3 regions of the Bacillus cereus group sp. N8 genome follow, and region 1 is predicted to be linked to each of the others. Evidence: predicted binding sites of a transcription regulator. Region 1 holds the regulator's gene; each other region holds the start of a gene.

Region 1 (7,630 bases):
GAAAGCGACAAAATTCTACAGAAATTCATTTCCTTTTCTAAAAAACATAAAAAAACATCCATTTCTATATAGAAATGGATGTTTTTCGAGCAAACGGAATTACATCATTCCGCCCATACCGCCCATGCCCATGCCGCCCATATCAGGCATTCCAGCAGCACCAGCTGGTTCTGGCTTGTCAGCTACTACAGCTTCAGTTGTTAAGAACATAGCTGCAACAGATGCTGCGTTTTGAAGTGCAGAACGAGTTACTTTAGCTGGATCTACGATACCAGACTCAAGCATGTTAACCCACTCGCCAGTAGCTGCGTTGAAACCAACGCCTACTTTTTCGCCTTTTAGACGCTCTACAACTACAGATCCTTCTAGACCAGCGTTGATTGCGATTTGACGAACTGGCTCTTCTAGTGCACGAAGTACGATGTTGATACCTGTTGCTTCGTCGCCTTCAGCTACGATAGAAGCTACTTTCGTGTACACGTTCATAAGTGAAGTACCACCACCCGCAACGATACCTTCTTCTACTGCTGCACGAGTTGAGTTAAGTGCATCTTCAATACGAAGTTTGCGCTCTTTTAACTCAGTTTCAGTTGCCGCACCTACTTTAATTACTGCTACACCGCCCGCAAGTTTAGCAAGACGCTCTTGTAATTTTTCACGATCGAATTCAGAAGTAGTTTCTTCTAATTGCGCGCGGATTTGGCCAATGCGAGCTTCGATTTGTTGTGAATTTCCAATACCTTCAACTACAGTTGTGTTTTCTTTCGTTACAACGATTTTACCAGCGCGTCCTAAAGATTCAACTGTAGCAGATTTTAAGTCACGTCCTAATTCTTCAGTGATTACTTCGCCACCAGTTAAGATTGCGATATCTTCTAGCATTGCTTTACGACGGTCACCAAATCCAGGAGCTTTAACAGCTACTACATTGAATGTACCACGAAGTTTGTTCACTACTAATGTAGCTAACGCTTCACCTTCTACATCTTCAGCAATGATAAGAAGTGGTTTACCTTGTTGTACCACTTGCTCTAATACTGGTAAGATTTCTTGGATGTTAGAAATCTTTTTGTCAGTGATTAAGATGTATGGGTTATCAAGAACCGCTTCCATTTTGTCAGAATCAGTAATCATGTAAGGAGATGCATATCCACGATCAAATTGCATACCTTCTACTACGTCTAATTCTGTTGTGAATCCTTTAGATTCTTCTAAAGTAATAACGCCGTCGTTACCAACGCGCTCCATTGCTTCAGCGATTAATTGACCTACTTCTTCGTCAGCTGCAGAGATAGCAGCTACTTGTGCGATAGAAGATTTACCTTCGATTGGTTTAGAAATCGCTTTTAATTCTTCAATTGCAGCAGTAACAGCTTTTTCGATACCTTTACGAAGACCCATTGGGTTTGCACCAGCTGTTACGTTTTTTAAACCTTCACGAATCATGGCTTGCGCTAATACAGTTGCAGTTGTCGTTCCGTCACCAGCTACATCATTTGTTTTGCTAGCAACTTCTGCCACTAATTTCGCACCCATGTTTTCGAATGCATCTTCTAATTCGATTTCTTTTGCGATTGTTACACCGTCATTTGTAATAAGTGGTGAACCGAATTTTTTCTCAAGTACAACGTTACGACCTTTTGGTCCAAGCGTTACTTTTACTGCGTTTGCAAGAGTGTCGACACCGCGAAGCATCGAACGACGTGCTTCTTCACTAAATTTAATATCTTTTGCCATAATAATTGACCCCCTTGGATTTTTAAAATGTATATAATTAACCGATAATTGCTAAAATGTCACTTTCACGTAAAATCAAGTAGTCTGTACCTTCGTATTTCACTTCAGTACCTGCATATTTTGAGAAGATGATAAGATCACCTGCTGCTACCTCTAAAGCAACACGCTCACCATTTTCAAGCACTCGGCCTGTACCTACTGCAATAACTTTACCCTCTTGTGGTTTTTCTTTTGCAGTGTCTGGTAATACAATACCACTTGCTGTTTTTTCTTCTGCTTGAACAAGTTCAATTACAACGCGATCACCTAATGGCTTTAGCATGAACAATAACCTCCTCATTTTGTTATGTAAATTTTATTTATTAGCACTCAAGTCACACGAGTGCTAACACACTTCTAATAATAAATAATCTCAATTTCTTTTGCAAGTAAAAAAATCATAATTTTTTCGCAAATTACTTTATACACTTTCCTATATAGCATTACTTCTTCTACTGCCTTTACCATATGAATCGTTGTTCCCACTTCTTGTATGTTACAATATGAAAGACACCCTAAGTTGTTTTCGCTAAACACACAACTTTTTCCTGTCTTCTATTTTAATTTCAAATAAAGATTTACAAAAGAATCATAATTTGAATGAAAGTTTATATGATAGGTAGCATATTTACATGTTATCCTACTTTATCTCATACACTAGAGTTAGAAAGGATGGTTAAACCATTTGAAGAAACAATATTGGTGGGTTATCGTTACATACATTTTAATGCAGCTATCAGGCATTGCCGGGTTACCGCTTCTCCTGAAAACTGGACTATACGATAATAGGGGATTTACTAGAGAGGAAAAGATTCAGCTCATAACTGGTCATTGGGCTATCATTAGCTTTTTCATTGCATTATGCGTTGTACTTTGGTTACTCAGAACAGACATTCGCGACAGGCATTTAGATAAAATGCGCTCTACTGTTCCAGCTACAGTTGGATGGATTTTCATCGGATTTTTCTTAGCACTATTTTCACAAAGTATTGCCGGTATGATCGAAATGCGGTTATTAGGGATTACACCTGGCTCTGAAAATACAGAAAGACTTATGGACATCGCAAGAACGACACCTTGGTTCCTTATCGTCATATCTATAATAGGACCTATTTTGGAAGAAATCGTATTTAGAAAAATTTTATTCGGTACACTTTATAAGAAGTTTAACTTCTTTATTGCTGCTATCATTAGTTCACTTGTATTCGCGGCGATTCATTTTGATTTTACTCACTTATTGGTATACACTTCTATGGGGCTCGTATTCGCCTTTTTATATGTAAAAACGAAGCGTATTATCGTCCCTATTGCAGCCCATGTTGCAATGAATACATTAGTTGCAGTTGCTCAAGTTTTAGTAAGCAATGAACAAATTCAAGAAATGATTAAAGAAGCTGAAAAAATGCAAGGCTTTATCGGAGGATTTTTAGTATGAGAAACTCACCATTGTTCATGGCTGCATTGTACTTTCTTCTTGGATGTATCTTTACACGTTTCGCCATTACAAACGTAACAGATACAATCTGGAATATGTGGACAATACTATTTGCAGTTATGGCAACAATTGATTTTAATTTGGCACTTCGCCTTATCTTAGTTAAATTCACAAAGAAAAAACAATAATAAAACGCAGAGGTCGCTTCCTCTGCGTTTTATTGTGGATAATTCTTCAAAAAGTAAACAAGTGTTTGTAACTCTACAGCTAAATCAATATGATGAATCCTTATATTCTCTGACACATTTAAGCGTGCTGGTGTGAAATTTAAAATACCATGCACGTTCGTTTCTGCCAATCTATCTGCCACAGATTGTGCTACTGTAGCGGGTACTGTTAATATTGCCACTTGTATATCAGTTGATAAACGTTCTTCTAGTTCATCCAAATGATATACAGGAATGCCTCCGATTTCTGTTCCAACTTTCTCTTCACTAACGTCAAACGCCATTTCAATTTTTGTATTATTGTTTTTCGTGAAATTATAATGTAAGAAAGCGGTCCCTAAATTACCTACTCCAATAAGTGCTACACGTGTTATATCATCTTGGTCGAGTGTTTCACGGAAAAATGATAATAAATAATTTACGTTATATCCATATCCTTTTTTCCCTAACGCTCCAAAATATGAAAAATCTCTTCGAATAGTTGCGGAGTCAACTTTTACCGCTTCACTCAATTCGGCTGATGAAACACGTTGCTTACCAGAAAGAGATAAGTTTTGGATAAATCGATAGTATAGAGGCAAACGTTTGGCAGTGGCCTGTGGAATTTTTTGCTGATCCATATAACCTCTCCTCTCTTCCTATCTTTATTCATATACTTGAATCAAATACAGAAGTTTAGCACTCATGAATTTCCTTGTATAATAAAGAGAAGAAGTATTCTCTCTTTATTTTAAACTATACACTATTTTTAGTATGATTGAGAAATATAAACATGGCAAAGTTAAGAAATTATTTGAGGTGAAAACATTGATTTTATTACAAGTAAACGCGCTTTCGAAATTATACGGTGCAGAAACGATTCTTGCAAACATAAAATTGGAAGTACAAACGAAAGATCGTATCGCATTAGTCGGACGAAATGGAGCCGGAAAATCTACATTATTAAAAATAATAGCTGGTGAGTTATCTCATGATGGTGGTGAAATTATAAAACCGAAAGATGTCTCAATGGGGTATTTAGCTCAAAATACCGGATTAGAAACGTCTTTAACAATTTGGGATGAAATGTTAACCGTCTTTACACACTTACAGCAAATGGAGACAAAACTTCGAAGGCTAGAGCAAGAGATGGGCAAAGAAGAAAACTTTTCAAATGCGGCTATATACGAGAAATTATTAGCTGACTATGACCAATTACAATTAGATTATAAAGATCAAGGTGGCTATCAGTACGAAGCGGATATCCGTTCGATTTTAAGTGGTCTTGGCTTCCCAGTTGAGATGCACCAGACGACAATTTCCACATTAAGTGGTGGGCAAAAAACACGATTAGCTCTTGGTAAATTATTATTAACTAAACCAGACTTACTTATTTTAGACGAGCCTACAAACCATTTGGACATTGAAACATTGACTTGGCTTGAACAATATTTACAAGGCTATCCTGGCGCAATACTAATCGTTTCCCATGACCGTTATTTCTTAGATAAACTCGTTACACAAGTATATGAAATTTCGAATAAAGAAAGCAGACGATTTGTTGGTAACTACAGTAAATATTTAGATTTAAAATCAGCGCTATACGAGCAAGAAATGAAACGTTATGAAAAGCAACAAGATGAAATTGCTAAGCTTGAGGACTTCGTTCAAAAAAATATAGCTCGTGCATCTACGACAAAACGTGCGCAAAGCCGTCGTAAACAATTAGACCGAATGGAATTATTAACAAGACCATTAGGTGATTCTAAGTCAGCATCCTTCCACTTCGATATTGAAAAACAAAGCGGAAATGATGTTTTACAAGTAAAGGATGCAACTATCGGCTATGATGAGGATCCGATTATTGAACATGTAACAATGCGCTTAACTCGCGGGGATAGTGTTGCTTTAGTTGGACCGAACGGAATCGGGAAATCCACATTGTTAAAATCACTTGTGAATAAGTTACCTCTACTAAATGGTGATGTTTCTTTCGGATCCAATGTATCTGTTGGCTATTATGATCAAGAACAAGCTAACTTAACATCTTCTAAGCGAGTTTTAAATGAATTATGGGATGAATATCCATTGCAGCCTGAAAAAGAAATTCGCACGATACTAGGTAACTTCTTATTCACAGGAGATGATGTATTAAAGCCAGTATCTTCTCTTAGTGGTGGACAAAAAGCTCGATTAGCTCTCGCAAAACTTATGATGCAAAAATCGAATTTATTAATTCTCGATGAGCCAACGAACCATCTTGATTTAAATAGTAAAGAAATTTTGGAGAATGCTTTAATTGATTACCCAGGAACACTTCTATTCGTATCACATGACCGCTACTTTATTAATCGTGTAACGACGACCGTTATTGAGTTATCAACAGAAGGTGCACAAGAATATTTAGGCGATTACGATTACTACGTTGAAAAGAAAAATGAAATGATTGAACGTGCAGAATTTGAACAACAAGAACAGCAAGAAAATCAGGCACCTGTTCAAAAAACTGTAGCTCAAGAAAAATTAAATTATCTCGAAGAAAAAGAGCGTAAACAGTTAGAGCGTCAACGCACTCGGAAAATTGAGGAGCTAGAACAAAACATCATAGAATTTGAAGAAGAAATTGCTACATTAGAAGATCAGCTTTGCTTACCAGAAATATATGCAGATTATGAAAAGGCTAGTGAAATTACAATGAAAAAGCAAACACTACAAGAGCAACTTGAAGCTTGTATGGCAGAATGGGAAGAATTGCATTTATAAAAGTATTGATAAAGAGGATGTCTCATAAGTCGGGATTTTTGACTATGCGACATCCTTTTTATCTTCTAGTTGGAATCAACGTCATATTGTCTAAATGATTTTTTAAACAAATCAACGATTCGACACAAGATATCAATTTACCGACAAAGTTTGACATTGTTAGCGACACCTATAATTAGAGCATATTTCAAAATGTTTTTTAAGGATATCTTCTTGTTTTTTATTTCCCAAAAAAGAATACATTTAAAGGTCAGACTTCATCCACTTTATCCACAAGTTTATACACATATCCACCTTTATAAAATAAACCCCAAAATAACTTTTCCACATTATCCACAATCACTGAAAAAGTTATCAACATTTCATATACACAACAAAACCCACATTATCAACAGATAATATGGGTTTTGTCCACAGGCTGTGGTTAATTTTGTGTATAACTATGCTTCAATATCTAATCCTGGGTTTGCATTTAAAGCTAATGTCGCACGTTTTCCTTGTTCGTATGCAATGGTCCCTGCAGCTGCAATCATCGCTGCATTGTCTGTGCATAAAGATAACGGCGGGATAATTAACTCTATATCTTCTTTTCGTGCAAACTCTTCTTCTAGACGTGCACGAAGCCCTTTATTAGCAGCTACGCCGCCAGCAAGGAGCACTTGCTTTACGTTATATGCATCCGCCGCACGAGACGCTTTCGTTACAAGTACGTCGATTACACTTTCTTGGAAACTTGCTGCTAAATCTTCCGGTGCAATTTCTATACCACGTTGTTTTGCGTTATGCACAGTGTTGATAACTGCCGATTTCAATCCACTAAAGCTAAAATCATACGAATCCGGCTCTAGCCATGCACGAGGCAAATCAATTGTCGGCTTTCCTTCATGCGCAAGGCGATCAATATGAGGACCACCTGGATATGGCATAGATAACGTACGAGCTACTTTATCATATGCTTCCCCTGCTGCATCATCTCGTGTTTCACCGATCACTTCAAATGAACCGTGTTCTTTCATATAAACAAGCTCCGTATGTCCACCAGATACAACAAGTGATAGTAATGGGAATTGTACTTCTTTTACTAAACGGTTTGCATAAATATGACCAGCAATATGATGAACACCAACTAGAGGGATATCATGCGCAAAAGCCACAGCTTTCGCTGCATTTACACCTATTAAAAGTGCTCCAACCAAACCAGGTCCTTCTGTTACGGCAATTGCATCAATATCCTCAAAAGTGATATTCGCTTCTTTTAAAGCTTCTTCTAGCACAACTGTAATTTCTTCTACATGGTGACGGGATGCAATCTCTGGTACGACTCCGCCAAAACGCTTATGACTTTCAATTTGTGATGCAACGATATTCGCAATAATTTCCGTTCCATTTTTAACAACTGCTACTGCTGTTTCATCACAGCTTGTTTCAATACCAAGTATAATCGTGTTTT
Region 2 (7,630 bases), on a different contig from region 1:
CATAATTTTAGGATTCATAGCAAGAGCTCGTGCAATCGCAACGCGTTGTTTTTGACCACCTGACAGTAGGTGAGGAGTTACATCCGCCTTATCTTGTAGGCCGACTTTTTGTAGGAGTTGATTACCAACATCCTTCGCGTCTGCTGTCTCCAATTTTTTTACGTGAATAGGTGCTTCTATGATGTTTTCTAGTGAGGTCATATGAGGAAAGAGGTTAAAGTGCTGAAAAACCATACCGACATTTTCACGGACTTTGTTTAAATTTGAATGCTTTGGATCAATTCGTTCACCTTGTAAATGAATTTCACCTTCATCGTACATTTCTAAAAAGTTCAGACAGCGAAGTAATGTACTTTTGCCGGAACCACTGGCACCGATTAAAACAACAACTTCTTTTTCTTTTACTTCTAAATCGATTCCTTTTAAAACATCAAGTGAACCAAATGATTTTACTAGATTTCGAACTTGAATCATACAAAACCCCCAGTCAAAAATATATTTACAAATGTTGCCCCTTATTTCTGTTATTAGTCACAAATTGTCAGAATCCTTTATTTTTTTGGCGAGATTTGATATTCAAGGAAATTATGATTTTTAAAATTTTTATATCTTTCTATAGCGAAAATATGGATAACAATATATAGGTATTACTTATATTGCTTAAAATAAGGGGGAAAGAAGAGATGGAAAAAGAAAGGAAAACATTTTCCTATGGTTTACGTATACAGCTTATGCTATTTACGACAGTTTTAGCTTTCATTACATATTCAACAAGCATATTTTTTATTTACGTTATGTATGATTATTTTCAAATTTATGTAAGTCTAACTGTTTATAATATTATCTTTATGTTATTAGGTGTAGTATGGTCTGGAATTTTAGCATATGGAGCAGCAATTTTTTTAATTAAACCACTTCAGAAGTTGGAAGAAGCTGCAAGGAAAGCTACTGAATTAATTTTACAAGAAATGTCATCAAGTATTATGGAAGTAGCCGATGCTACGAAGCAAACTAGTAGTTATATGAATGAACAAGTGAATCAAATTCATCAAACAGGATCACAAACAAAGGCTGTAGCAGCAATTGCAGAGGAAACGTCAGCTGGTTCACAAGAAGTGGCGCGTGTGACGCTACAACAGTCCAAAAATATGGTGGTAATCGATCAATTATTAAAAGATTTAGAGAAGCAAGAAGCCGATTTAAAACAAACGATTGAACAGTTTTCGATGTAAAAGAGAAGAACAGAATGCTGTTCTTCTCTTTTTTTAGCTAGATTTAATATCTACAGTTAAAAAGTATAAACTATGAACGTTTCCGCAACATTCTTTTCTGTCCCTTTCGGATGAAAATTATAGCGAGCTATAATATTAAAAGGGGTGTCTTTTATGAAAAAAGAAAAAAGACAACGATTAATTAAACAATTTGTAAAGGAGTATGAAATAGATAAGCAAGAAAGATTAGTAGAATTGTTAGCAAAAAAAGATGTATTAGTAACACAAGCTACAGTTTCTCGAGATATTCGTGAGTTAAACTTAACGAAGGTACCTTCTCAAGAAGGATTAATGATATATAAATTTTTCTCAGAAGAGCATTTACAAACTGATATAAAGTTAAAGAAAAAATTACGAGAGGTTGTTGTAAAAATTGATTGTGTAGATCAATTAATGGTTATTAAAACATTACCCGGTAATGCACATGTTATTGGTGTTCTGTTTGATGAGTTAGATTGGAAAGAAAAAATAGGATGTATATGTGGAAATGATACATGCCTTATAATTTCTCAGTCGAAATCAGATAGGGAGATTTTAGAAGAAAGGTTAAATTTAATTATTTAGATGCAAAATCCTGTTTTTAATAAAAATTAAAAACAGGATTTTTGTTTAAATACGGAAGTTAAATATTCAACATATATGCGTAATATATGTATTTTTTTATTGAAAAAGCGGGATGAAGTGTTATAAAAATACAAATTTATATGATTTTAAAAAAATAACTTGTTTAATATTTCACAATGATAATGTGGATGCTTTCACAAAGATAAAAGCGTGTAGCATTTATTATGTACTTGTAAGACATCAAACATATTTAAAAGGAGGTACAACAAATGAAGCATCCGATACATGTTACTTCAGAGATTGGGGAATTACAAACGGTTTTATTAAAACGACCTGGTAAAGAAGTGGAAAACTTAACGCCAGATTATTTACAGCAATTATTATTTGACGATATTCCATACTTACCAATTATTCAAAAAGAGCATGATTATTTTGCACAAACATTACGCAATCGGGGTGTTGAAGTTCTTTATTTAGAAAAACTAGCTGCTGAGGCGTTAGTAGATAAAAAACTTCGAGAAGAATTTGTTGATCGTATTTTACAAGAAGGACAGGCTGACGTAAATGTTGCACATCAAACTTTAAAAGAATATTTACTTTCCTTTTCAAATGAAGAATTAATTCAAAAAATTATGGGTGGTGTACGGAAAAACGAAATTGAAACAAGTAAGAAAACACATTTATATGAGTTAATGGAAGATCACTATCCATTTTACTTAGACCCAATGCCTAATTTATATTTTACTCGTGATCCAGCAGCTGCCATGAGTGATGGCTTAACGATAAATAAGATGAGAGAACCGGCGCGTAGACGTGAATCATTATTCATGGAGTACATCATTAAATATCATCCAAGATTTGCAAATCACAATGTGCCAATTTGGCTAGATCGTGATTATAAGTTTCCAATTGAAGGTGGCGACGAGCTAATTTTAAATGAGGAAACAATTGCAATTGGAGTATCTGCCCGCACTTCAGCTAAAGCAATTGAACGTTTAGCTAAAAATCTCTTTAGTCGACAAAATAAAATTAAGAAAGTGTTAGCAATAGAAATTCCAAAATGCCGAGCATTTATGCATTTAGATACAGTATTTACAATGGTCGATTATGACAAATTTACAATTCATCCGGCCATTCAAGGACCGAAAGGAAATATGAATATTTATATTTTAGAAAAAGGCTCAGATGAAGAAACTCTTAAAATTACACATCGTACTTCTTTAATGGAAGCATTAAAAGAGGTATTAGGCTTAAGTGAATTAGTTCTTATCCCTTGTGGAGGAGGAGATGTAATTGCTTCTGCTCGTGAACAATGGAATGATGGCTCGAATACATTAGCGATTGCGCCGGGAGTAGTTGTTACATATGATCGCAACTATGTATCCAATGCTTTATTACGGGAACATGGTATAGAAGTTATTGAGGTGCTAAGTTCGGAATTATCTCGTGGTCGTGGAGGTCCACGTTGCATGAGTATGCCGATTGTTCGTAAAGATATTTAGTATAAATAACGGAGAAAGCAGGGATGAATTATGTTAATGACTAGACCTAATGTAAAAGGAAGAAGTTTTCTAGCTGAAAAAGATTTTACACAAGAAGAATTATTATATTTTCTAGATTTAGCAGCAGAATTAAAAGAGAAAAAGAAAAATGGTATCCCACATCGTTATTTAGAAGGAAAAAATGTAGCGCTCTTATTTGAAAAAACTTCAACTCGTACACGATGTGCATTTACAGTAGCATGTACAGATTTAGGTGCAAACCCTGAATATTTAGGGAAAGGTGATATTCAGCTTGGGAAGAAAGAATCTGTAGAAGATACAGCAAAAGTGTTAGGACGCATGTTTGACGGAATTGAGTTTCGTGGATTTAATCATGAAACTGTAGAATCTTTAGCACAAAATTCTGGTGTGCCGGTTTGGAATGGATTAACAGATATGTGGCATCCAACACAAACACTTGCAGATTTATTAACAATTAGAGAACATGTAGGGAAATTAAAAAATGTGAAGCTCGTTTACGTTGGAGATGGACGAAATAATGTCGCTAATAGCTTACTAGTTGGTGGAGCGATCGTTGGAATGGATGTACGTATTTGTACACCGGAATCTTTATGGCCAAAACAGGAAGTAATTGATTTAGCAAAAAAATATAACGAACGGGTAATGGTAACAAGTAATGTTAAAGAAGCTGTTGAGGGTGCGGATGTAATCTATACAGATGTATGGGTATCTATGGGGGAAGAAGAAAAATTTGCTGAACGTGTCGAGTTATTGAAACCTTATCAAGTAAATATGAAAATGATTAAAGAAACAGGAAATGAAAATATGATTTTCTTACATTGTTTACCTGCATTCCATGATGTTGAAACGATGTATGGTGAGGAAGTTTATGAAAAGTATGGGTTGAAAGAAATGGAGGTAACTGACGAAGTATTCCGCAGTAAACATTCAAAAGTATTTGATCAGGCTGAAAATAGAATGCATACAATTAAAGCTGTTATGGCAGCTACTTTAGGAAACATGGAGTAGAGAAGAAAGGGGATTTTCCTTTCTTCTTTCCCCTCCTTTAGGCACTATCATTCACTATTGCGTTAGTATTGTTATTGCAATTAAAGAGAGGTGAGTGGAATGGGTGAAGATAAGAAATTAGGATTGTTTACTTTAACGGCTCTTGTAGTTGGTTCTATGATCGGTGGTGGAGCATTTAATTTAGCAAGTGATATGGCAAAAGGTGCTGGCGCTGGAGCCATTATTATTGGTTGGGTTATAACAGGAATTGGGATGATTGCGCTTGGATTATCTTTTCAAAATCTAACTGTAAAACGGCCAGATTTAGATGGTGGTATTTTTAGTTATGCAAAAGCAGGATTTGGTAATTTCATGGGGTTTAATAGTGCGTGGGGATATTGGCTATCTGCTTGGCTTGGTAATGTAGCTTACGGCACATTATTGTTTTCTTCATTAGGGTATTTCTTCCCAATTTTTGAAGGCGGTCAAAATGTAGCATCCATTATTGGTGCAAGCGTATTATTATGGTGTGTTCACATGTTAATTTTACGCGGAGTTCAATCAGCAGCACTTGTGAATTTAGTAACTACAATTGCGAAATTAGTACCTGTATTTGTATTTATTGTCGTAGGAATCTTCGCGTTTCATATTGATACTTTCCTAGATGGATTTTGGGGACAAGCTGGTTCTTTTTCATGGGGGGCGGTTGGCAGTCAAGTTAAAAGTACAATGCTTGTAACTCTGTGGGTGTTCATTGGGGTAGAAGGAGCTGTTGTTTTATCTAGTCGTGCAAAAAGTAGAAGTGATGTAGGAAAAGCGACGGTTATTGGCTTAATTGGTACACTCATCATTTACATTTTAATTACATTATTGTCTCTTGGACTTATGCAACAAGCAGATATTGCTAATTTGAAAAGTCCAGCTATGGCTTATTTATTTGAAAGCGTTGTTGGAAAATGGGGTGCTATCTTTATTAATTTAGGTTTAGTCATATCTGTATTAGGTGCTTGGTTAGGATGGACTTTACTTGCTTCTGAAATTCCGTATTTAGCTGCTAAAGACGGAGTATTTCCAAAATGGTTTGCAAAAGAAAATAAAAATAAGGCGCCCGTAAATTCATTATGGATAACAAATGGTTTGATTCAAATGTTCTTATTGACATTCGTTGTTTCCGATCAAGCTTATAATTTTGCATTTTCTCTAGCATCCTCTGCTATTTTAATCCCATATGCTTTTTCAGCATTTTATCAACTGAAGCATAGCTTAAAGTCTGAAGAAGCAGATCGAAATAAAAATATAATAATTGGTTTGATAGCAAGTATTTATGGCGTGTGGTTAGTTTATGCAGCTGGTTTAGATTATTTATTACTAACAATGACTTTATATGCACCAGGTATTTTTATTTTCTACAATGTTCAAAAGCAAAAGAGCTCGAAGCAAATATTTACTCGAGTGGAATTAGCATCGTCGGTAGCGATTGGTGCTTTAGCATTCTTTGCCATTTATGGATTAATTACAGGAAGTATTACTTTATAAAGCACTGTGAAAATGAAATCAATTGGAGGGTTGAAATATGGCACGAAGAAAAATTGTAGTTGCACTAGGGGGAAATGCGATACAGTCTGGAAAAGCTACTGCGGGAGCACAGCAAGAAGCGTTAGAAAAAACAGCGGAACAACTTGTGAAAATAATGGAAAATGATGTAGATATAGTAATTGCGCATGGAAATGGCCCACAAGTGGGGAATATTTTATTACAGCAAAAAGCTGCAGAAACGGAAAAGACACCTGCAATGCCATTAGATACTTGTGGTGCAATGAGTCAAGGGATGATTGGATATTGGATGGAAAATGCGATTGAAAAGGCATTGAAAAAACGGAATATAAAAAAAGACGTAGCAACGGTTATAACACGCGTTGTCGTGGATGAAAAAGATGAGGCATTTAAAAATCCAACTAAACCAATTGGTCCTTTTTATACAGAAGAAGAAGCCAGAAGATTAATGGAAGAAACAAAAGCAGTGTTTAAAGAGGATGCTGGCAGAGGGTGGAGACGTGTTGTTCCATCACCGAAGCCTGTAAGTATTCATGAGCATAAAGTGATTAATTCTTTGGTCGAGGATGGAAATATAGTAATAGCTGTTGGCGGTGGTGGAATTCCAGTGATTGATTCCGAAGAAGGGCTAAAAGGAACTGAAGCGGTTATCGATAAAGATTTCGCTGCGCAGAAACTAGCTGAATTAGTAGATGCCGATACGCTCGTAATTTTAACTGCAGTTGATCATGTGTATGTAAATTATAATCAACTGAATCAAAAGAAATTAGAGCATGTCACAGTGAATCAATTAGAAGAATACATTGAAGAACAACAATTTGCTGCGGGAAGTATGCTTCCAAAAATTGAAGCTGCTATTAATTTTGTTAATACAAATCCAAAAAGAAAAACAATTATTACGTCTTTAGAAAAAGTATATGAAGCACTAGAAGAAAAAGCTGGTACTATTATTTCTAAACAGGATGTATGCATGTATGTTTAAATAATTATGTACTCTACTTATTGGTAAAAAAAGAATGAAGTTAGTAACTTCATTCTTTTTATTTATTAATATTTTTTGTACTCATTGTTCATAAAGTTTTCATGATGAAATCTGAATATATAAGTTAATTATGATAAAATTTAATTTGAATACGCTTTCTTGATTTTTCGCTCCAACATACAGCAAGAGAGAGGGAATTTTATGAATAGACGGAACGTAGTTAAAGATTTAAAGCAGTTTGAATTATTTGCTCATTTAACAGAAAAGAAATTGAAAGGTTTGACGGAGTTTGTCTATTGGCGAACTTATAAAAAGGGTCAATTTTTATTTTTAGAAGGGGATTCAAGAGAAAGAATTTACTTCATGTTAGATGGTTTTGTAAAGTTAGAGCGGGTAAATCAAAGTGGGAATTTATTATATGAGGACTATGTAAAGCGGTATTCTATTTTTCCTTATGGTGGTATGTTTACAGACAGAGGATATAACTATACGGCAGAAGCGATGACAGATGTAGAAGTATACTATATTCCGACAGTAATTTTCGAAGATATGGTGAAATCTAGTAGGACGCAGTTAATGTACGTTGTTCAGCAATTATCATCGATATTAAAACTAAACGAAAATCGAGTGCAAAATATTACAATTCCTAATGCACAAGATCGAGTCATTCAAACATTAAATTATTTAATGCAGGATTTAGGAGAACAGAGTGGCGAAACGATTGTAATTTCCTGTCCACTTACAACAAT
Region 3 (7,630 bases), on a different contig from region 1:
AAAAAGTGGAAGCGGCTTGCTCAGAATGTGAGGGGGATGGAGCTTCAGACGTAGAGGCGCTCTTTGCCTCGTAGGAAGAAGCGAAGCCACCGAACATTCTAGCCGCTGGAACTGGATTGAAAAAAAGTGCAGGTGGCTTGCTCAGAACAAGAGGGCGTTGGAAGCCCTGACGAAGAGGCGCTTTTTGCCTCACAGGAAGGGATGAAACGACCGACTGTTCTAGCCACCGGAACTGGATTAGATAAAAAGTGGAAGCGGCTCGCTCAGAACGAGAAAACGCTAAAGCAAAGAATGGAAGCAACAAAGGTTTATAAAAAATAAATGGGAGAGCCAGCTTCTTTCAAAAAGAAAGAAGCGGCTTATGAAAATATAAAGGAGGAAATTTTCATGGAAAAAACAGTAGGAAGTGCGGTTAAAGGCGGTAGCTTTTTAGTAGATGAGATTACGATTGATCAAGTGTTTACGCCAGAAGATTTTTCATCTGAGCATAAAATGATTGCAAAAACGACAGAGGACTTTATCGTAAATGAAGTTCTTCCGGAGCTTGAATATTTAGAGCAACACGAGTTTGATCGTTCTGTTCGTCTTTTAAAAGAAGCTGGTGAACTTGGTTTACTAGGCGCTGACGTACCAGAAGAGTACGGCGGAATTGGCCTTGATAAAGTAAGCTCAGCGTTAATCGCAGAGAAATTCTCTCGCGCTGGTGGCTTTGCAATTACTCACGGTGCTCACGTAGGTATCGGATCGTTACCAATCGTATTATTCGGTAACGAAGAGCAAAAGAAAAAATATTTACCACTACTTGCAACTGGTGAAAAATTAGCTGCATACGCATTAACAGAGCCAGGTTCAGGATCTGATGCATTAGGCGCAAAAACAACTGCACGTTTAAATGCAGAAGGTACACATTACGTATTAAATGGTGAAAAACAATGGATTACAAACTCTGCATTTGCTGACGTATTTGTCGTATATGCAAAAATAGATGGTGAGCATTTCTCAGCATTTATCGTAGAGAAAGAGTATGCTGGCGTATCTACAAGCCCAGAAGAAAAGAAAATGGGTATTAAATGTTCATCAACTCGTACGTTAATTTTAGAAGATGCGTTAGTACCGAAAGAAAACTTACTTGGTGAAATCGGTAAAGGTCATATTATCGCGTTCAACATTTTAAATATCGGTCGTTATAAATTAGGTGTTGGTACAGTTGGGTCTGCGAAACGTGCAGTAGAAATTTCAGCACAATATGCAAACCAACGTCAACAGTTCAAACAACCAATCGCTCGCTTCCCATTAATTCAAGAGAAACTTGCGAATATGGCAGCAAAAACATATGCAGCTGAAAGCTCTGTATATCGTACAGTAGGTTTATTCGAAAGCCGCATGAGCACATTATCTGAAGAAGAAGTAAAAGACGGTAAAGCAGTAGCAGCTTCTATCGCTGAATATGCAATCGAGTGTTCTTTAAATAAAGTATTCGGTTCTGAAGTACTAGATTATACAGTAGATGAAGGTGTTCAAATTCACGGTGGTTACGGATTTATGGCAGAGTACGAGATTGAAAGAATGTACCGCGATTCTCGTATTAACCGTATTTTCGAAGGAACGAACGAAATTAACCGCCTAATCGTACCAGGTACGTTCTTACGTAAAGCGATGAAAGGTGAATTACCACTTCTTCAAAAAGCACAAAAATTACAAGAAGAGTTAATGATGATGATGCCAGAAGAAGTAGGCGATGAGCCATTAGCACTTCAAAAATATTTAGTAACTAACGCGAAGAAAATCGGCTTAATGGTAGCTGGATTAGCAGCTCAAAAATACGGTAAAGCACTAGATAAAGAGCAAGAAATTCTTGTGAATATCGCTGACATCGTAAGTAACCTATACGCAATGGAATCAGCTGTTCTTCGTACAGAAAAAGCAATTAAAACAACTGGTCTTGAAAAGAATAAACAAAAAGTGTTATACACTGAAGTATTCTGCCAAGAAGCATTCAACGAAATCGAAGCAGATGCGAAAGAAACACTTATCGCAGTTGAAAACGGCGACATGCTGCGCATGATGTTATCATCATTACGCAAATTAACACGCCACACGCCACTTAACGTAATTCCGAAGAAACGTGAAATCGCTGCGAAAATTTTAGAAGATGAGCGTTATACAGTTTAATACCTTTAAATAACAGTAGTCGTATAAACGACTACTGTTATTTTTTTGTGAAAAAATGTAATTTTCAGTGACAAAAACTAATGCCATTAGTATAATATAACTAATAGTATTAGTTTTCGTGAAAAGGGAGATGGGAATATGAGAATGATGCATGAAAAAACGGTATATCAATTGTCATTTTTGCCAAGAGTGTTTCCTGTGAATTGTTACTTTGTGGAGGAAGAAGATGGTTTAACTTTAATTGATGCTGCTTTGCCATATAGTGCAAAAGGAATCTTGCAGGCGGCTGAGAAAATAGGAAAACCAATTACGAATATTGTATTAACACATGCGCATGATGATCACATCGGTGCACTAGACGCATTAAAGGACGTGCTTCCTAATGTTCCAGTCTATATTTCTAAGCGAGACGCAAAACTGTTAGAAGGAGATACGACGTTACAAAAGGATGAACCGAATATACCGATAAAAGGCGGTGTACCTAAAAAGGTAAAAACGGTACCTGATGTTTTATTGGAAGATGGCGACCGAGTTGGATCGCTTCTTGCGATTATGACACCGGGACATACGCCAGGCTCCATGTCGTTTCTTGATGTACGAAATAAAGCTCTTATTGTCGGGGATGCCTTCCAAACAAGAGGAGGTATGGCTGTTTCAGGACAAATGAAATTTTGGTTTCCGTTTCCTGCGATGGCAACGTGGAGTAAAGAAGTCGCATTACAAAGTGCAGAGAAGCTAAGAGAATATGAGCCATCCTTGCTTGCGGCAGGGCATGGGAAAATGATAAATGATCCAGGCGCTATCATAGAGCTTGCCATTAAGGAAGCTAGGCGGAATATAGAAAGTAGAAAAGAGGGTTAATTTATGTCACCTAGAATTGGACTTACATTACCGAAAATTGTAGAAACAGCAGCAGAAATTGCGGATGCAAATGGAATACAAGAAGTAACAATAGCTTCATTAGCGCAAAGGTTAGGGATACGTTCGCCCTCTCTATATAATCATGTGAAAGGGTTACAAGATGTACGGAAAAATCTTGGTATTTACGGAATAGAACAGTTGCATAACAGATTGGAAGAAGCGGCCGAGGGTAAACGTATGGATGAAGCAATTCATGCTTTAGGAGAAGCGTATGTAGCATTCGTCCGCAAACATCCTGGATTGTATGAAGCAACCTTTTTACGAGATGAAGAATTAAGAAAAGCAGGTGACGGAATTGTAAAGCTTTGTCTTCAGGTTTTACAACAATACGGCTTAGAAGGAGAGAATGCACTTCATGCGACACGTGGATTCAGAAGTATTTGTCATGGGTTTGCGTCGATTGAACAGCAGGGTGGATTTGGTTTGCCGCTAGATTTGGATACAAGTTTATATTTATTACTAGAAACGTTTATTAAAGGATTACATGTAATGAGAGATTGAATAAGAGGAAACCTTAGAAGTGATTCTAAGGTTTTTTAGTGCATATAATCCTAAAAGAACAGAATACTAAATCTTGAATGAGCAAAGAAAGATAGGAGCATTCTATGCGAAATTGAACAGGGCTTGAAAATGAGAAAGAGCCTCTAATGATTTAGAGGCTCTTTCTTGCTAAATAATATTATTTAGCAGGTTTTAGAAATGTATATATTGCTAAGACAAAATTGAAAAACGTAAATACGAAAGGATCCTGGCTTGACTCAGAATCATAAGCTTCTTGGCTTTTTGTAAGAAAGTCGTGGATTTTCATAGTCATTGCTCCTTTGTTATGTAGAGTTTATAAAAGGGAGTTTTTAATTAAACTAACGCTTACTAATAAATCCTAAGAAAAACGTAGTGTTACGATTTTTATAGTTGTTAAGTGCTATAAATAGGAAACAAATGAGAAATAACATGTGTAAAGGTATAGAGGTTAATAGTGGTTTTAAAGCTAGTACATCAATTAGCAATTTTACATATAGGATTGCATAAACGATGAAGAAGATAACTTTAAACTTTCTTTGCATAGGCACACACCGTCTTAATATGGTGTATTTGTGAATTATAAAGTTAAGGGTACATTTTTAAAATTTGTATTTTTCTGTAATTATAACATTTTTTTGTCTGTATAAATAGATGTGGTTGATTTTATTATGAAAGGAATTTAAGAAAGCTTTTTAATGAATACGATTTAAAAAGAATCAAATAATAAATATTGAATGAACAAAGAAAGGTAGGAGTATTCTATGCAAAATTTAACAGAGCTTGAAGTAGAAAACTTACGTCATTTGATTGGTGGACACGCAACAATTATTAACAAGTTAGAACAGTATGCACAGGCATGTACAGATCCAGAGTTGAAACAAATGCTACAAAAGGATGCACAAGATGCACGAAATACGAAACAACAATTAATGACTTTCTTAGGATAGGAGGAAGCGAAAAATGAATGAAAAAGATATGGTAAATGATTATTTAGCAGGGCTAAATTCAAGTTTAACAAGTTATGCAAATTATATTTCTCAGTCTGATAATGAACAGTTACATCAAACGTTAATTCAAATTCGCAATCAAGATGAGATGCGTCAACGTAATATGTATGAATACGCAAAGCAAAAGAGTTATTACAAACCGGCAGCACCTGCTAATCCAATGATTGTACAGCAATTAAAAAGTCAATTAAGTGCGGAATAGTGTGATGAATGAAACGAGCGAATGGATTCGCTCGTTTTTTTTGTTTGGTATATGTCAATAAATACATAAGAAATATTTTTCCAGTTGTAACGAATATGACGAAAATTGAATATGACAATTCACAAAAAGGACAAAAGTTTGTTCAATGTTTCACAAAGTATCCATGGTTTCTATCGTGGGAATCTCTATAATTAGGAGTGTAAAGAACAAAAGAAATAGATTACATGATCGATTAGGAGAGATTGCTATGAATAGAAACACAAGAAAAATTGCAATTATCGGTACTGGATTAGTTGGATCAAGCTGCGCGTATTCCATTGTAAACCAAGGGATTTGCGAAGAGCTATTGTTAATTGATATAAATCATGAACGTGCAGTTGGAGAAGCGATGGATTTATCGCATTGCATTAACTTTACAAATACAAGAACAAAAGTATATGCAGGAAGCTATGAAGACTGCAAAGATATGGACATTGTAATTATTACAGCAGGGCCAGCGCCGAAGCCTGGACAAAGTCGTTTAGACACTTTAGGAGCAAGCGCTAAGATTATGGAGAGTGTTGTGAATGGCGTAATGGAAAGTGGATTTGATGGCATTTTCTTAATCGCATCGAACCCAGTTGACATTATTACATATCAAGTTTGGAAATTATCTGGTTTACCAAGAAATCGTGTACTTGGTACTGGTACATCACTAGATTCTTCTCGCTTAAGAACAATTTTATCTGAAATGTTACATGTAGATCCTCGTAGTATTCATGGGTATTCATTAGGGGAACATGGTGATTCTCAAATGGTTGCTTGGTCTCACGTAACTGTTGGTGGAAAGCCAATTCTGCAAATTTTAGAGGAACAAAAAGAACGATTTGGCGAGATAGATTTAGATGAAATTGTTGAAAAGACTGCAAAAGCTGGCTGGGAAATTTATAAGCGTAAAGGAACTACTTATTACGGAATCGGAAATTCCCTAGCTTATATTGCCCGCTCAATTTTCAATGATGATCACCGTGTTATCGCTGTTTCAGCTATTTTAGATGGCGAATATGGCGAATACGATATTTGTACAGGAGTACCAGCAATTATTACTAGAGACGGTGTAAGAGAAGTGGTAGAACTGAATTTATTAGAAGATGAAGAAAGCCGCTTTGCGAAATCAAACGATGTTTTACGCGATTATATGAAAACAATTGGCTACTAAATTATAGGAGAAGGTGAAACAAATGAAGGAATATATAATGTCTCGTGTGTTTAAAGCTTCTGCCGGAATCGCACAGGGTATTTTCGTATCTCTTGGAATTGGTTTACTGATCGAAAATATAGGAAGAATTGTTGATATCCCATTACTTATTACAATCGGAGTTGTTGCAAAATCACTTATGGCACCAGCAATTGGAGCCGGAATTGCTTTTATGCTTGGTGCAAACGGACTCGTAATTTTCTCAGCAATGGTGGCTGGAGCAATTGGAGCAGGTTCCATTTCAATTACTGAAGCTGGTCTCATCATTAAAACAGGTGAACCAATCGGTGCATTATTAACAGCGACTTTAGCAGTTTATATTGGTAAACGATTAAGCGGAAAGACTGCTTTAGATATGATGCTCGTTCCATTTGCAGCAATACTCGGTTCTGGTTTAGTCGGTATTTGGTTAGCTCAAAATATTAGCCCAGTTTTAAATGCAGTTGGAGCATTCATTAAAGATAGTTCAGCTGGTAGCCCGTTCGTCGCTTCTATCGTGATTGCTGTAGTTTGGGGATTATTACTTATCTCTCCAGCTTCATCAGCTGCTTTAGCGATAGCACTTAGCTTAGATGGTGTTGCAGGTGGTGCAGCACTTGCTGGATGTGTTGCTCAGTTTATCGGATTCTCTGTTATCTCAGCGAAAGAAAATAATTTAGGTGGCATATTAGCTCAGGCACTTTGTACTCCAAAAGTACAGTTGCCGAACATTACTAAAAATCCAATGATTCTCGTCCCAACTGTCGTCGCCAGTGCAATAGTGGGCCCAGTATCGGCATTGATTTTCCATCTAGAAGCAGGAAAAGAAATTGCAGGTCTTGGATTAAGTTCTCTTATCGCACCAATTAATTTAATTTCCAGCCAAGGATGGGAAGTTCTCCCAGCGATGATAATCACTTATATCATCATCCCAGTAGCTGTTTCTTATATACTTTACATTGCTCTTAAAAAAGCAGGTCGTATTCACTCAGGTGATATGACTGTACCGCAATCTTAATTTGAAAATCTCCTTGATATAGAGAAAAGCAGACTGAAGAAGCCACAGTCTGCTTTTTTGTTATGTTACATTTTATGATTTTGTTTTACTGGAACTCTTATTGGTTCTTTTGCTAACAATAGCTGAACACCGAAGTATAATATGCTTGCAAGCGTCATTCCAGAAACGGCATCTACAAATGCGTGTTGCTTCGTAAATAGCGTTGATAAAATGATAAGTGTACCGAAGAAAGTAAGAATGTAATATTCAAAAGCATGTTGTTCTCTACGTTTAAAGGCAGCGAGCATTATTACAAATGTAGTAAGAACGTGAATGCTAGGGAAACAGTTTACCGGTTGATCGATACTATAAATATAGCGGACTAGTTCGGAAAATACGTCTGTTCCAACGACGGTTGGACGCGGTACTGTTGTTTGCCAAAAATAATAAACAGAAAAACAAGCAAGTTTGCCAAGAATTACACTACTTAAAGTAACGTAATATTGCTTTCGATCAGCAAAGCAGTAATAAATAAGTGCGCCGTATAAGTATGGAAACCAAAGTAAATAAGGAATAATAAATGCTTTTATAAA

What was found. Region 1 encodes Rex, which represses fermentation and respiration genes when NADH is low (regulators of the CRP and FNR family bind a similar motif). Its sites were predicted from a motif close to TTGTGAAATATTTCACAA; they were not measured.
Positions count from the first base shown of each region.
Region 2: the regulator Rex is predicted to act here: its motif matches at 1,995-2,012, upstream of arcA (arginine deiminase).
Region 3: the regulator Rex is predicted to act here: its motif matches at 4,963-4,980, upstream of JDS80_RS20610 (L-lactate dehydrogenase).

Region 1 is NZ_JAEHBK010000057.1:1,857-9,486, reverse strand. It holds gene groL (chaperonin GroEL) at 100-1,737, opposite strand; gene groES (co-chaperone GroES) at 1,775-2,059, opposite strand; gene JDS80_RS29000 (hypothetical protein) at 2,134-2,313, opposite strand; gene JDS80_RS28995 (CPBP family intramembrane glutamic endopeptidase) at 2,462-3,211, shown strand; gene JDS80_RS28990 (YdiK family protein) at 3,208-3,399, shown strand; gene JDS80_RS28985 (redox-sensing transcriptional repressor Rex) at 3,429-4,058, opposite strand; gene JDS80_RS28980 (ABC-F family ATP-binding cassette domain-containing protein) at 4,246-6,180, shown strand; gene tsaD (tRNA (adenosine(37)-N6)-threonylcarbamoyltransferase complex transferase subunit TsaD) at 6,621-7,630, opposite strand, start outside.
Region 2 is NZ_JAEHBK010000007.1:137,879-145,508, reverse strand. It holds gene JDS80_RS13510 (amino acid ABC transporter ATP-binding protein) at 1-474, opposite strand, end outside; gene JDS80_RS13505 (hypothetical protein) at 684-1,232, shown strand; gene argR (arginine repressor) at 1,386-1,835, shown strand; gene arcA (arginine deiminase) at 2,105-3,337, shown strand; gene argF (ornithine carbamoyltransferase) at 3,368-4,366, shown strand; gene arcD (arginine-ornithine antiporter) at 4,466-5,881, shown strand; gene arcC (carbamate kinase) at 5,919-6,881, shown strand; gene JDS80_RS13475 (Crp/Fnr family transcriptional regulator) at 7,083-7,630, shown strand, end outside.
Region 3 is NZ_JAEHBK010000016.1:8,283-15,912, forward strand. It holds gene JDS80_RS20580 (hypothetical protein) at 127-321, shown strand; gene JDS80_RS20585 (acyl-CoA dehydrogenase family protein) at 388-2,172, shown strand; gene JDS80_RS20590 (MBL fold metallo-hydrolase) at 2,311-3,033, shown strand; gene JDS80_RS20595 (TetR/AcrR family transcriptional regulator) at 3,037-3,594, shown strand; gene JDS80_RS20600 (hypothetical protein) at 4,377-4,562, shown strand; gene JDS80_RS20605 (spore coat protein) at 4,576-4,824, shown strand; gene JDS80_RS20610 (L-lactate dehydrogenase) at 5,072-6,022, shown strand; gene JDS80_RS20615 (PTS sugar transporter subunit IIC) at 6,045-7,058, shown strand; gene JDS80_RS20620 (phosphatase PAP2 family protein) at 7,124-7,630, opposite strand, start outside.